Linked DNA regions of Streptomyces venezuelae. The protein of the gene in region 1 interacts with the protein of each later gene in a pairwise test. Links are inferred from orthologs where the notes say so. Each region holds a gene or a part of one and is shown on either strand. Other genes may lie near its edges.

Region 1 (5,736 bases):
CGCCCTCGTCCTTGCAGGCCCGGACGGCCTTGCGGGTCAGCACGTCCACGACGGCCTCCTGGAAGGACGCGGCCACGTCCCGTACCGGGACCTCCTCGCCCGCCGCCCGCTTCGCCTCGATCCAGCGGGCCACGGCGGTCTTGAGGCCGGAGAAGGAGAAGTCGTACGCGGGATCCCGCGAGCCGCTGAGCCCGCGCGGGAACGCGATCGCCTTCGGGTCGCCCTCCTTGGCGAGCCGGTCGATGACCGGTCCGCCGGGGAAGCCGAGGTCGAGGACGCGGGCGATCTTGTCGAAGGCCTCGCCGGCCGCGTCGTCGATGGTGGCGCCCATCGGCCGCACGTCGGAGGTGATGTCGGAGGAGAGCAGCAGCGAGGAGTGCCCGCCGGAGACCAGCAGGGCCATCGTCGGCTCGGGCAGCCTGCCGTGCTCCAGCTGGTCGACACAGATGTGCGAGGCGAGGTGGTTGACGCCGTAGAGCGGCTTGCCGAGGGCGTACGCGTACGCCTTCGCGGCCGAGACGCCGACGAGCAGCGCGCCCGCGAGGCCGGGCCCGGCCGTGACGGCGATACCGTCGAGGTCCTTCGCGGAGATCCCGGCCGTCTTCAGGGCGCGCTCGATCGTCGGGACCATCGCCTCCAGGTGTGCGCGGGAGGCGATCTCGGGCACGACGCCGCCGAAGCGGGCGTGGGTGTCGACGCTGGAGGCGACGGCGTCGGCGAGGAGCGTGGTGCCGTGGACGATGCCGACGCCGGTCTCGTCGCAGGAGGTCTCGATGCCGAGTACGAGGGGTTCGTCAGCAGCCATCAGAATCAGTCTCAGTTCCTTGAACGGTCAGTCGCATCACGAGCGCGTCCACGTTTCCGGGCTGGTAGTAGCCGCGCCGGAAACCGATGGGCTCGAAGCCGAAGCGCTCGTAGAGCTTCTGGGCCCGGGTGTTGTCCACACGCACCTCGAGGAGGACCTCGTCGCACTCGAAGGCGGTGGCGTGGTGGAGCAGGTCGGTGAGGAGCCGGGCGCCGAGGCCCGTACCCCATTGGTCGCGGGCGACGGCGATCGTCTGTACGTCCCCGAGCCCGCCGGCCGCGGCGAGTCCCGCGTACCCGACGAGCCGGCCTTCGCCGCTCTCCGAGAAGGTCTCCGCCACGACGTAGCGGCGGGTGGCCCGGGGCCCGCGCGCGTGCGCGAGCTCCGACCAGAACATCCCCGCCGACCAGGCGTCCTCGGGGAACAGCTCGTCCTCGAGGGCCAGCACCGGGGCGATGTCCCACCAGCGCATCTCGCGCAGTTCCACGCCGCCGGTCACTTGGGCGTGACCACCTTGTAGTTCTTGGGCACCTGCGCGTCGGGGCGGCGCAGGTACATGGGCAGCGGGTCGAGGAAGCCGTCGCCGCCGGCCGCCAGCTTCTCCGCGGCGAGCCCGGCGAGGGCCGCCGCCGACTGGTGCTCGGGGTCGCGGGCGTCGGGGAAGGCCTCGGGGTAGAGACGGGCGCCCGCGCCGACGACGGGCAGGCCCGCGAGGCGCTCGGCGATCTCGGCGGGCCGGTCGACGGCCGCGTCGGTCACCCGGGTGCGGGAGTCCTCGTACCGCGCCCAGTAGACCTCCTTGCGGCGCGCGTCCGTCGCGACGGCGAAGGGCTCGTCGATCCCGGAGGCGTACGCGAGGCCGTCGAGGGTGCACAGGCCGTGCACGGGCACGCCGAGCACGGACGAGAAGGTCGCGGCCGTGACGAGGCCGACGCGCAGGCCGGTGTACGGGCCGGGGCCGACGCCGACGACGACGCCGGTGACCGCGTCGAGGGTCAGCCCGGCCTCCTTGAGGACCCGGTCGACGGCGGGCAGCAGCAGCTCCCCGTGGCGGCGGGCGTCGACCTGGCTCGACGAGGCGAGGACGGCCTCGCCGTCGTGGAGGGCGACGGTGACGGCGGGGGTGGCGGTATCCAAGGCGAGCAGAAGCACGCGAACAGCCTACGGCTCCCGGGACGGGCGGCGCCCCGGGAGCCGTGGGCGGGGCACCCACGGGCACGGCGCCCGGCCCGCGGGGGCACCGGCTGCTACCGTCACCCTTCGATACGTTCGTACGAGAGGTGGGCACGGTGGCAAGGAGCAGCTCGGGATTCGTGGCCGGGCTCACCGCGGCGGCCGTCGTCGCGGTCGGCGTCCTCGCGTACCAGGCCTCGGCCAACGCCCCCGCCGATCTGTCGGCGAAGCCGACGGCGCCGGGCACGGCCGTCCCGTCCGTCTCGCCGAGCGGCGGCCCGAAGCAGCCGGCGAAGGACCCGCTGGCGGTCCCGGCGGCCTCCGGCAGCGGCGAGCGGGTCGTGTACGCGCTCGCCGACCGCCAGGTGTGGCTGGTGAACTCCAAGGGCAAGGCCACGCGGACGTTCTCGGTGATGCCGAGCACGGTGGACCCGCTGCCGGGCTCCTACACGGTGACGTCGCGCTCGGGCGCGGTCACCGGCTCCGACGGGGTGCGGATCGAGCACGTGGTGCGGTTCGCGACGAACCAGGACGTGGTGATCGGCTTCAGCGCGGCGGTGGACGGCTCGACGCCGAAGCCGGACCCGTCGAAGAAGACCGGCGGCATCCGCATGAAGCGGGCGGACGGGGACGCGCTGTGGACGTTCGCGTCGATCGGCGCGAAGGTCGTCGTCGTCGCTTAGGGCCTGTCCTAGGCGGCTTCGTCCCGCCGTGCGACGGCGGCCTCCGCGACCGCTTCCTCACCCTGCCCGGGGCCGGGGCGGCGCGGCGGGGTGGACAGGGCGCGCGCGGCGGCGCAGGACGCCAGCAGCTCGCCCATCGAGACGTGGTCCCGGCCGTGTCCCGCTTCCGCTCCCGCTTCCGCGCGCTGTGGCGTGGCCATGCATGCCTCCCGTAGGTTAGGTACACCTAACCAGCTCGTGCATCCATGTCACCACGGCACGTACGACCGACGCAATATCTTCCCGACACGTTGTCGGAAGCTCCTACGATCAGACGTACGCGCCGCGCCCGGAGGCCTCGCCCTCAGTGCGCGCCTCAGGGCGCGCCCTCAGCCGAGGCCGAGGTCCTCGTCCGCCCAGCGCGAGCCGATCCCGCGGAGCACGACCGTGCGCCGGTCGTCGTCGGTGTCGCCGGTGACGCGGTGGATGAGGACGTGCAGCCGGTCGTCGGTCAACTCCTCGACCTTGCCGTCACCCCACTCCACGACCACCACGGACTCGGGCAGCGAGACGTCCAGGTCGAGGTCCTCCATCTCGTCGAGACCGCCGCCGAGGCGGTACGCGTCGACGTGCACCAGGGCGGGGCCACCGACCAGGGACGGGTGGACGCGGGCGATGACGAAGGTCGGGGACGTGACGGCGCCCCGCACCCCGAGGCCCTCGCCGAGGCCGCGGGTCAGGGTCGTCTTCCCGGCGCCGAGCTCGCCGGTGAGCATGACGAGGTCGCCGGGGCGGAGGAGTTTCGCGAGCCGGCGGCCGAGGTCCCCCATCTGCTCGGGGGAGTCGATGGCGAGGGTGGCGCCGGAGACGGGCGGGTGCGCTGCTTCCATACCGGCCAACCTAACTCCTGCGAGCGTCGGTCCTCGCCGTCGCGGGCCCCGACCCCTGCCCCGGGGCCGGGACGGCACCGGCGCGGACCAGCAGGTCGGCGAGGCGGTCGGTGACGGCCTCGGGGTGCTCCAGCATGACCAGGTGGCCGCCGTCCGGGACGATGACCAGCTCCGCGTCCGGGAGGAGGCCGGCGATGGCCTCGGTGTGCGAGCTGGGGGTGACGAGGTCGTTGTCCCCGGCGAGCGCGAGCACCGGCAGCTCCGCGAAGACGGCGAGGGCGGCGGCCTTGTCGTGCTCGGCGAAGGCCGGGTAGAACTCCGCCACCACGTCGATCGGGGTCGCCTCGATCATCCGCTCCGCGAAGCGGGCGACCCCCGGGTCCACGTCCTTCGAGGAGAACGAGTACTTCTTGATCAGGCCCGCGAACAGGTCGGCCGTCGCCCGGCGCCCCCGCTCGACCAGCTCCGCCTGCGACCCCAGCGCCCGCAGGACTCCCGGCAGGACCCGACGGACGGCGTTGACGCCGGCGAGCGGCAGCCCGTACGACACCTCGGCGAGGTGTCCGGCGGATGTGCCGACGAAGGCGGCGCCCACGACCCGGTCGCGGACGAACTCCGGGTACCGGTCGGCGAGCGCCATCATCGTCATGCCGCCCATCGAGTGCCCGACCAGGACGAGCGGGCCCTCGGGCGCGGCGACGTCGAGGACGGCCTTGAGGTCGCGGCCGAGCTGCTCGATGGAGACGGGCACCCCGTCCGGGCCGGACTGGGCGACGCCGTGGCCGGAGCGGCCGTGGCTGCGCTGGTCCCAGTGGACGGTACGGACGAGGCCGCGGAGCGCGGCGCGCTGGAAGTGCCAGGAGTCCTGGTTGAGGCAGTAGCCGTGGCTGAAGACGACGGTGACGGGGGCGGGTTCCCTGCGCCCGAAGAGCCGCCGTCGGCGGGCGGGCGGAGTGTCCGCCTCGACCTCGTCGACCTCGTAGTACAGGACGGTCGAGTCCTCGGCGAGCGCCCGGCCGGAGGTGCCGCGGAGGCTGCCGTACGGGCCGGTGGCGTCCAGGGCGAGCCGGGCCTTCTGGCGGACGGAGCGGCCGACCGTGAGCCGCTCGACGGCGACTCCGGCGGCCGCGCCGGCGGCGAGGACGCCTATCGCGGCCCCGGCGAAGCCGGCCCGCCGCCAACTGCTCGTACCGCTGCCACTGGACTCGCCCACGCCGGCTCCCCTATTCGTCCAGGTAGACGCGCGGCACGCGCGCGCCGATCCGGGTGACGATCTCGTACGCGATGGTGTCGGCGGCCACCGCCCAGTCCTCGGCGGTCGGCTCGCCCCGGTCGCCGGGGCCGAAGAGCACGGCCTCGGCGCCCGGCTCGATGGTGTCCCCGCCGAGGTCGACGACGAACTGGTCCATGGCGACGCGCCCGGCGACCGTCCGGACGGTGTCGCCGACGAGGACGGGACCGCGGCCCGAGGCGTGCCGGGGGACGCCGTCGGCGTAACCGAGGGGGACGAGACCGAGGGTGGTGGCTTCACCGGTGACGTAGTGGTGCCCGTAGCTCACCCCGTGCCCGGCGGGGACGTGCTTCACGAGCGCGACGCTCGCCTTCAGCGACATGACGGGCCGGAGCCCCAGCTCGGCGGAGGTGCCGAGCTCGGGGCTGGGCGAGACGCCGTAGAGGGCGATGCCGGGCCGGACGAGGTCGAAGTGGGCCTCGGGCAGGGTGAGGGTGGCCGGCGAGTTCGCGATGTGCCGGACCTCGGGCCGGACACCGGCCTGCTCGGCGTGGTCGAGCATCGAGCGGAAGACGTCGAGCTGCGCGGCGATCGAGGGGTGGTGGGGTTCGTCGGCACAGGCGAGGTGCGACCAGAGCCCCGTCACCTTGACGAGCCCGTCGACCTCCGCCTTCAGAGCGGCGCCGACGAGCTCGGGCCAGTCGGCGGGCTGGCAGCCGTTGCGCCCGAGCCCGGTGTCGGCCTTGAGCTGGATCCGGGCGGTCTTCCCGACGGCCTTGGCCGCCGCGACGACCTCCTCCAGCGCCCACATCCCGCTCACGGACATGTCGAGACCGGCCTCGATGCCCCGGTCCCAGGGGTCGCCGGGGGTCCAGAGCCAGCACATGACGGGGACGTCGGTGATCCCGGCGGCGCGCAGGGCGAGCGCCTCGTGCGGGGTGGCCGTACCGAGCCAGTCCGCGCCCGCGTCCAGGG
Region 2 (5,589 bases), 490 kb from region 1 along the record:
GAACCGGCCGTCGCTCGCCGACCACTGCATGTCCATCGCCCGCGCCCTCGGCCGCGCCGCCGTGAAGCACTACGGCCCCTCCCGGGCCCAGTCCTACTCCCGCCCCGTCTGCGACACCGCGTACGCGACCGGCGTCATGCGCGCGAGCTGAGCCGCGAGCTGAACGGCTCGACGCGTGCGGGGCGCCTATCGTTCCCCGTATGCACACCAACCCGACGCAGGCCGTGGTCCTGGCGGGCGGCCAGGGCTCGCGGCTGCGCCCCTACACCGACGACCGCCCCAAGCCGATGGTCGAGATCCCGGGCACCGGGACCCCGATCATCGGCCATCAGCTGTCCTGGCTCGCCGCCGAGGGCGTGACCGACGCGGTCGTCTCCTGCGGCCACCTCGCCGAGGTCCTCCAGGAATGGCTGGAAACCGCCGACCTCCCCCTCAAGGTGACGACGGTCGTCGAGTCCGAGCCCCTGGGCCGCGGTGGCGGTCTCAAGTACGCCGCCACGCACCTGCCCTCGCCGGACCAGCCCTGGTACGCGACCAACGGCGACATCTGGACCCGCTTCTCGCTCCGCGAGATGGCCGCCTTCCACGCCGAGCGCGACGCCCTCGCCACCCTCGCCCTGGCCCGCCCCCGCATCCCCTGGGGCGCCGTCGAGACCGACAACTTCGGGCACATCACCGACTTCGTCGAGTCGCCGCCGTCGCCGTTCCTCATCAACGCCGGCGTGTACGTCTTCTCCGCCGCCTTCACCGAGCTCCTCCCGGACCTCGGCGACCACGAGCGGACCACCTTCCCCCGGCTCGCCCGCGAGCGCCGCCTGGCGGGCTTCCCGCTGCCCCACGGGGCGTACTGGCGGGCCATCGACACCGCCAAGGACCTCACCGAGGCAGCCAAGGAGCTCGCCGCCCAGAGGGCCTGAGTGGGCTGAGTCGGCCTCAGTCGCCTGAGTGACTGAGTGACCTGAGAACCCTCGCCCTCGTACGTACGCCGAAGGGCGGCGCCGCCTCCGCGGTGCCGCCCTTCGCCGTATGTACTCCGCTCAGCCCAGCAGGCCGCCGATCGGGTTCCTCGCGCCGCCCGACGTCGAGCCGCTCTCCGACGGCGTGCTGCTGCCGCCCGTCGAGCCCGTCGAACCGGTGGAGCCGCCGCTCGACGTGCCGCCCGTGCTCGTGGGGGTGTCGCTGGTGGTCGGCGGGGGCGCCGGGTCCGACTGCGTGGGCGGGCGGGTCGTCGTGGCCGAGCCCGTGCTGCCGGTGCCCCGCGTGGCCGTCGGGCGCTGCTCCTGGGTGCGGGTGGCCTCCCGGGTCGTCTCGGTCGGCCGGGTCGCCTCCTCGGTCTCCTCGCGCCCCGCCGTGGCCTCCGTCGTCTCGGAGGTCGCGGACGGCTCGGGCGCCGTCGTGGTGCTCCTGGAGGGGGCGCGGCGCGTCGGCTCCGTGGGGAGCGGCTGGCCGGGGAGGTGGTTGATCGGGTCGTCGTTGGGGCCCGGGACGGTGACCATCTCGGTCGAGCGGACCGCGCCGCCGAGGACGGAGCCGATGAGGAGGGTGAGGCCGACGACGACCGAGGCGAGGAGCGTGCTGCGGCGCGTGACGCGGCGGCGGAGGGCCCAGAGTTCCGCGCGCGGCCCGAGGGTGCGCCAGGCCTCTCCGGCCAGGCGGCCGTCGAGCGAGTAGACGGGGGCGCCGGCGATGATCAGCGGGGACCAGGCGGCGAGGTAGATGATGTCGGCGGAGTCGTAGACCGGGACGGTCTTCCAGCTGACGGTCAGGAGGAGCGCGGCGGAGAGCAGGGCGCCGACGACGGCCGCCACCCGCTGCCAGAGGCCGAGGACGGTCAGGACGCCGACGACGACCTGGAGGAACGCGACGGTGAGTCCGGCGCCCACGGGGTGCTGGAGGGCGAAGTCGCGGAGCGGTTCGGCGAGGGGCCACGGGTGCAGCGAGTTGAGCCACTTCACCATGGAGCCCCGCTCGCCGCCGTCGAAGTAGACGGGGTCGCAGAGCTTGCCCATGCCCGCGTAGATGGAGATGAAGCCGAGGAAGACGCGGAGCGGGAGGAGGACGACACCGAGGTTCATCCGGCGGCCGGGGTAGTACGCGTGCCGGACCGGGTCGTGGGTCTGGCGGCGGCCGTCGCGGCCCTCGTGACCGGCCCTGGCGTCCCTGCCGTCCGCCGTGTCGTCCCCGTACGGCCCGGGGGTCTCGGGCCGGAGCTCGTACACGTCGTCGTAGGCGCCCTCGGCGCGGCGCATCGGCGGCAGGAGCGGGCCGGCTGCCTCGGCGGGCACCACCGGGGTGGGCATGGTGTCGTCGATGCGCGGGATGGCCTGCGTGACGCCCGTGTCGAGCCCGGCGTGTCCGGCGGTCGCCGGGTCGAGCGTGGAGACGGAGGACTCGCGGACGGCCTGGAGGAGTCCGGTCGCGCCCGGCGCGGACTTCCCCGTCCACACGACGGGACGGCGGCGCGGCGCGCCCCCTCCCGCGGCTCCGGCGGCGGCTGCGGCTCCCGCGAAGGCGGCGACGCGCGGGTTCCCGGCGAACGTCGGCGCCTTGGCCGGCGCGAGCCGCACACGGAAGCTGGCGTGGTTCACGATCACCTGGGCGGGATCGGAGTCCACTTTGACCATGCTCAGCGCGGGCTGATCGTCGAACCCCGGCCGGGGCGTTCTGGTGTCCACACTCATCTAACCGAGTGATCTGGGTTTAGGACACTGCCTTGACAGCTCGCAAATGTCCGAGACCCGTCAAGATCAACGCCGCGGCCGGGGCCGGGTCGTACGAAGGGGTGCGACGTCGGGCGTCGCGCCCGGTGTTACGCCATACGGCGGCGAGCCGCCTCGTACAGCACGACACCCGCGGCGACACCGGCGTTGAGCGACTCGGCGCCGCCCGGCATCGGGATGCGGACGAGGAAGTCGCAGGTCTCGCCGACGAGGCGGGACAGGCCCTTGCCCTCGGAGCCGACGACGATGACGACCGGGCCGGACAGCGCCTCCAGCTCGTGGACCTCGTGGTCGCCGTCGGCGGCGAGGCCGACGACCGTCAGGCCGGCCTTCTGGTACTGCTCCAGGCAGCGGGTCAGGTTGGTCGCGCGGGCGACCGGGGTGCGGGCGGCGGTACCGGCCGAGGTCTTCCACGCACCGGCCGTCATGCCGGCGGCACGGCGCTCGGGGACGACCACACCGTGGCCGCCGAAGGCCGCGACGGAGCGGACGACGGCGCCGAGGTTCCGCGGGTCGGTGATGCCGTCGAGGGCGACGATCAGCGGGTCCTCGTGGGCGTCGTAGGCCGCCGCGGCGAGGTCCTCGGGGTGCGCGTACTCGTACGGCGGGACCTGGAGGACGAGACCCTGGTGGTTCAGGTTGTTCGTCATGCGGTCGAGCTCGGGGCGCGGCGCCTCCATGATGTGGATGTTGCCGCGGCCGGTGGCGAGGTTCAGGGCCTCGCGCACGCGCTCGTCGTTGTCGATGAACTGCTGCACGTACAGGGTCGTGGCGGGCACGCCGTCACGCAGCGCCTCGAAGACCGGGTTGCGGCCGACGACCATCTCGGACGTCCCCTTGCCGCCGCGGCGCGCGACGGGCTTGCGCTTGGCCGCCTGCCGGGCCATCGCGTTGGAGACGCGGAACGCCTTGTGGCCCTTGCGGTCCTCGGCCTTGGGGGTCGGGCCCTTGCCTTCGAGGCCCTTGCGCCGCTGGCCACCGCTGCCGACCGTCGCACCCTTCTTGTTGGACGTGCGACGGTTCCTGCGCTGGCTGTTCCCGGCCATGACTACCTGTTTCCTCTATTGCCTGCGTACACAAGTCTTTAACTGAAGTGTGCCGCCCGGAGCCCCGAGCGGCACGTCTTCTAACGGTTGCCCAGCGTCCAGCGGGGGCCGTCGGGGCTGTCCTCGATCGCGAGACCGGAGTGGCTCAGCTGGTCGCGGATCGCGTCCGCGGTCGCCCAGTCCTTCCGCTCGCGGGCCGACTCGCGCTGCTGGAGCACGAGCCGTACGAGGGTGTCGACGACGCCGTGGAGCTCCTCGCCGCCACCGGACTCCTCGGCCCACTGCGGGTCGAGCGGGTCCAGGCCGAGGACGCCGAGCATGGCGCGGACCTCGGCGAGGCGGGCGATGGCCTCGTCCTTGTCGTCCGCGGCGAGGGCGCTGTTGCCCTGGCGGACGGTGGTGTGGATGATCGCGAGCGCGTGCGGCACGCCCAGGTCGTCGTCCATGGCCTCGGCGAAGGCCGGCGGCACCTCGGCGGCGGGGGCGACGGTCGTCCCGGCCTTCTCGGTGGCGCGCTGGACGAAGCCCTCGATACGGGCGAACGCCGACTCGGCCTCGCGCAGGGACTCCTCGCTGTACTCGATCATCGAGCGGTAGTGCGGGGTGCCCAGGTAGTAGCGGAGGACGATGGGACGCCAGTTCTTGACCATCTCCGACACCAGCACGCTGTTGCCGAGCGACTTCGACATCTTCTCGCCGGCCATGGTGACCCAGGCGTTGTGCACCCAGTACTTCGCGAAGTCGTCGCCGTAGGCCTTGGCCTGGGCGATCTCGTTCTCGTGGTGCGGGAAGATCAGGTCGAGGCCGCCGCCGTGGATGTCGAAGGCGGAGCCCAGGTACTTGTGGGCCATGGCCGAGCACTCCAGGTGCCAGCCGGGGCGGCCGCGGCCCCACGGCGTCTCCCAGTCGGGCTCGCCCGGCTTGGTCGCCTTCCACATCGCGAAGTCTCGCGGGTCGCGCTTGCCGGTGATGCCGTCCTCGGCGGGCTGCCGCAGGTCGTCGATGTCCTGGTTGGACAGCTCCAGGTAGCCCGGGAAGGAGCGCACGTCGAAGTAGACGCTGCCGTCGGCCTCGTACGCGTGACCGCGCTCGATGAGGCCCCGCATCATCTCGATCATCTCGGGTACGTGCCCGGTGGCGCGGGGCTCGTAGGTGGGCGGCAGGCAACCGAGCGCGTCGTAACCGGAGTTGAACGCACGCTCGTTCTCGTAGCCGATCGACCACCAGGGGCGGCCCTGGTCCGCACCCTTGGCGATGATCTTGTCGTCGATGTCGGTGACGTTCCGGATGAACGTGACGTCGTAGCCGCGGTAGGCGAACCAGCGGCGCATGATGTCGAAGTTCAGCCCCGACCGGATGTGGCCGATGTGCGGGGCGGCCTGCACGGTCGCGCCACAGAGGTAGATCGAGACGCAGCCCGGTGTGAGCGGGGTGAAGTCACGGATCTGCCGGGCGCTGGTGTCGTACAGGCGAATAGTCACCACTCCAGGGTAGTGGGCGTGTGGTAGTGCCCCGCGACCTGTCGACGATTCGCGGGGCACGATTCTTTCCCGGATTCCCCCGGGTTCCCCCGGATTCGCCCGGGATCACCCCCCCCTGGGACTCAGTGGTCCCGGCGCGTCACGGGGTAGACGAGGGCGGTCGCGAGGGCGGCCAGGCCCTCGGCGCGGCCCGTCAGACCGAGCCCGTCGGTGGTCGTGCCGGAGACGGAGACCGGCGCGCCGGCCGCCTCGCTCAGTGCCTTCTGGGCCTCGTCGCGGCGCTTGCCGACCTTGGGGCGGACGCCGACGACCTGGACGGCGATGTTGCCGATCTCGTAGCCC

The links.
Region 2: the proteins of tsaE (region 1) and rlmB interact in binary tests that used the Escherichia coli proteins (3 or more experiments, as listed by UniProt). The link is inferred for Streptomyces venezuelae from one-to-one orthologs.

Annotation. Positions count from the first base shown.
Region 1 is NZ_CP029194.1:3,485,145-3,490,880, forward strand. Bases 1,781-4,671 are described here. They hold tsaE (tRNA (adenosine(37)-N6)-threonylcarbamoyltransferase complex ATPase subunit type 1 TsaE), read right to left. Parts: upstream 3,531-4,671; coding sequence 3,030-3,530; downstream 1,781-3,029. Other genes in these bases: tsaB (tRNA (adenosine(37)-N6)-threonylcarbamoyltransferase complex dimerization subunit type 1 TsaB), read right to left, coding at 1,781-1,957; DEJ46_RS15445 (hypothetical protein), read left to right, coding at 2,119-2,661; DEJ46_RS15450 (hypothetical protein), read right to left, coding at 2,670-2,861; DEJ46_RS15460 (alpha/beta fold hydrolase), read right to left, coding at 3,541-4,671. Also shown: tRNA (adenosine(37)-N6)-threonylcarbamoyltransferase complex transferase subunit TsaD, read right to left, coding at 1-805; rimI (ribosomal protein S18-alanine N-acetyltransferase), read right to left, coding at 795-1,277; more of tsaB, read right to left, coding at 1,301-1,780; more of DEJ46_RS15460, read right to left, coding at 4,672-4,743; alr (alanine racemase), read right to left, coding at 4,754-5,736. UniProt on the Escherichia coli protein: Required for the formation of a threonylcarbamoyl group on adenosine at position 37 (t(6)A37) in tRNAs that read codons beginning with adenine.
Region 2 is NZ_CP029194.1:3,979,854-3,985,442, forward strand. Bases 1,789-4,532 are described here. They hold rlmB (23S rRNA (guanosine(2251)-2'-O)-methyltransferase RlmB), read right to left. Parts: upstream 3,767-4,532; coding sequence 2,810-3,766; downstream 1,789-2,809. Other genes in these bases: DEJ46_RS18060 (DoxX family membrane protein), read right to left, coding at 1,789-2,681; cysS (cysteine--tRNA ligase), read right to left, coding at 3,847-4,532. Outside these bases: DEJ46_RS18050 (hypothetical protein), read left to right, coding at 1-151; DEJ46_RS18055 (NDP-sugar synthase), read left to right, coding at 201-917; more of DEJ46_RS18060, read right to left, coding at 1,038-1,788; more of cysS, read right to left, coding at 4,533-5,247; ispF (2-C-methyl-D-erythritol 2,4-cyclodiphosphate synthase), read right to left, coding at 5,370-5,589. UniProt on the Escherichia coli protein: Specifically methylates the ribose of guanosine 2251 in 23S rRNA.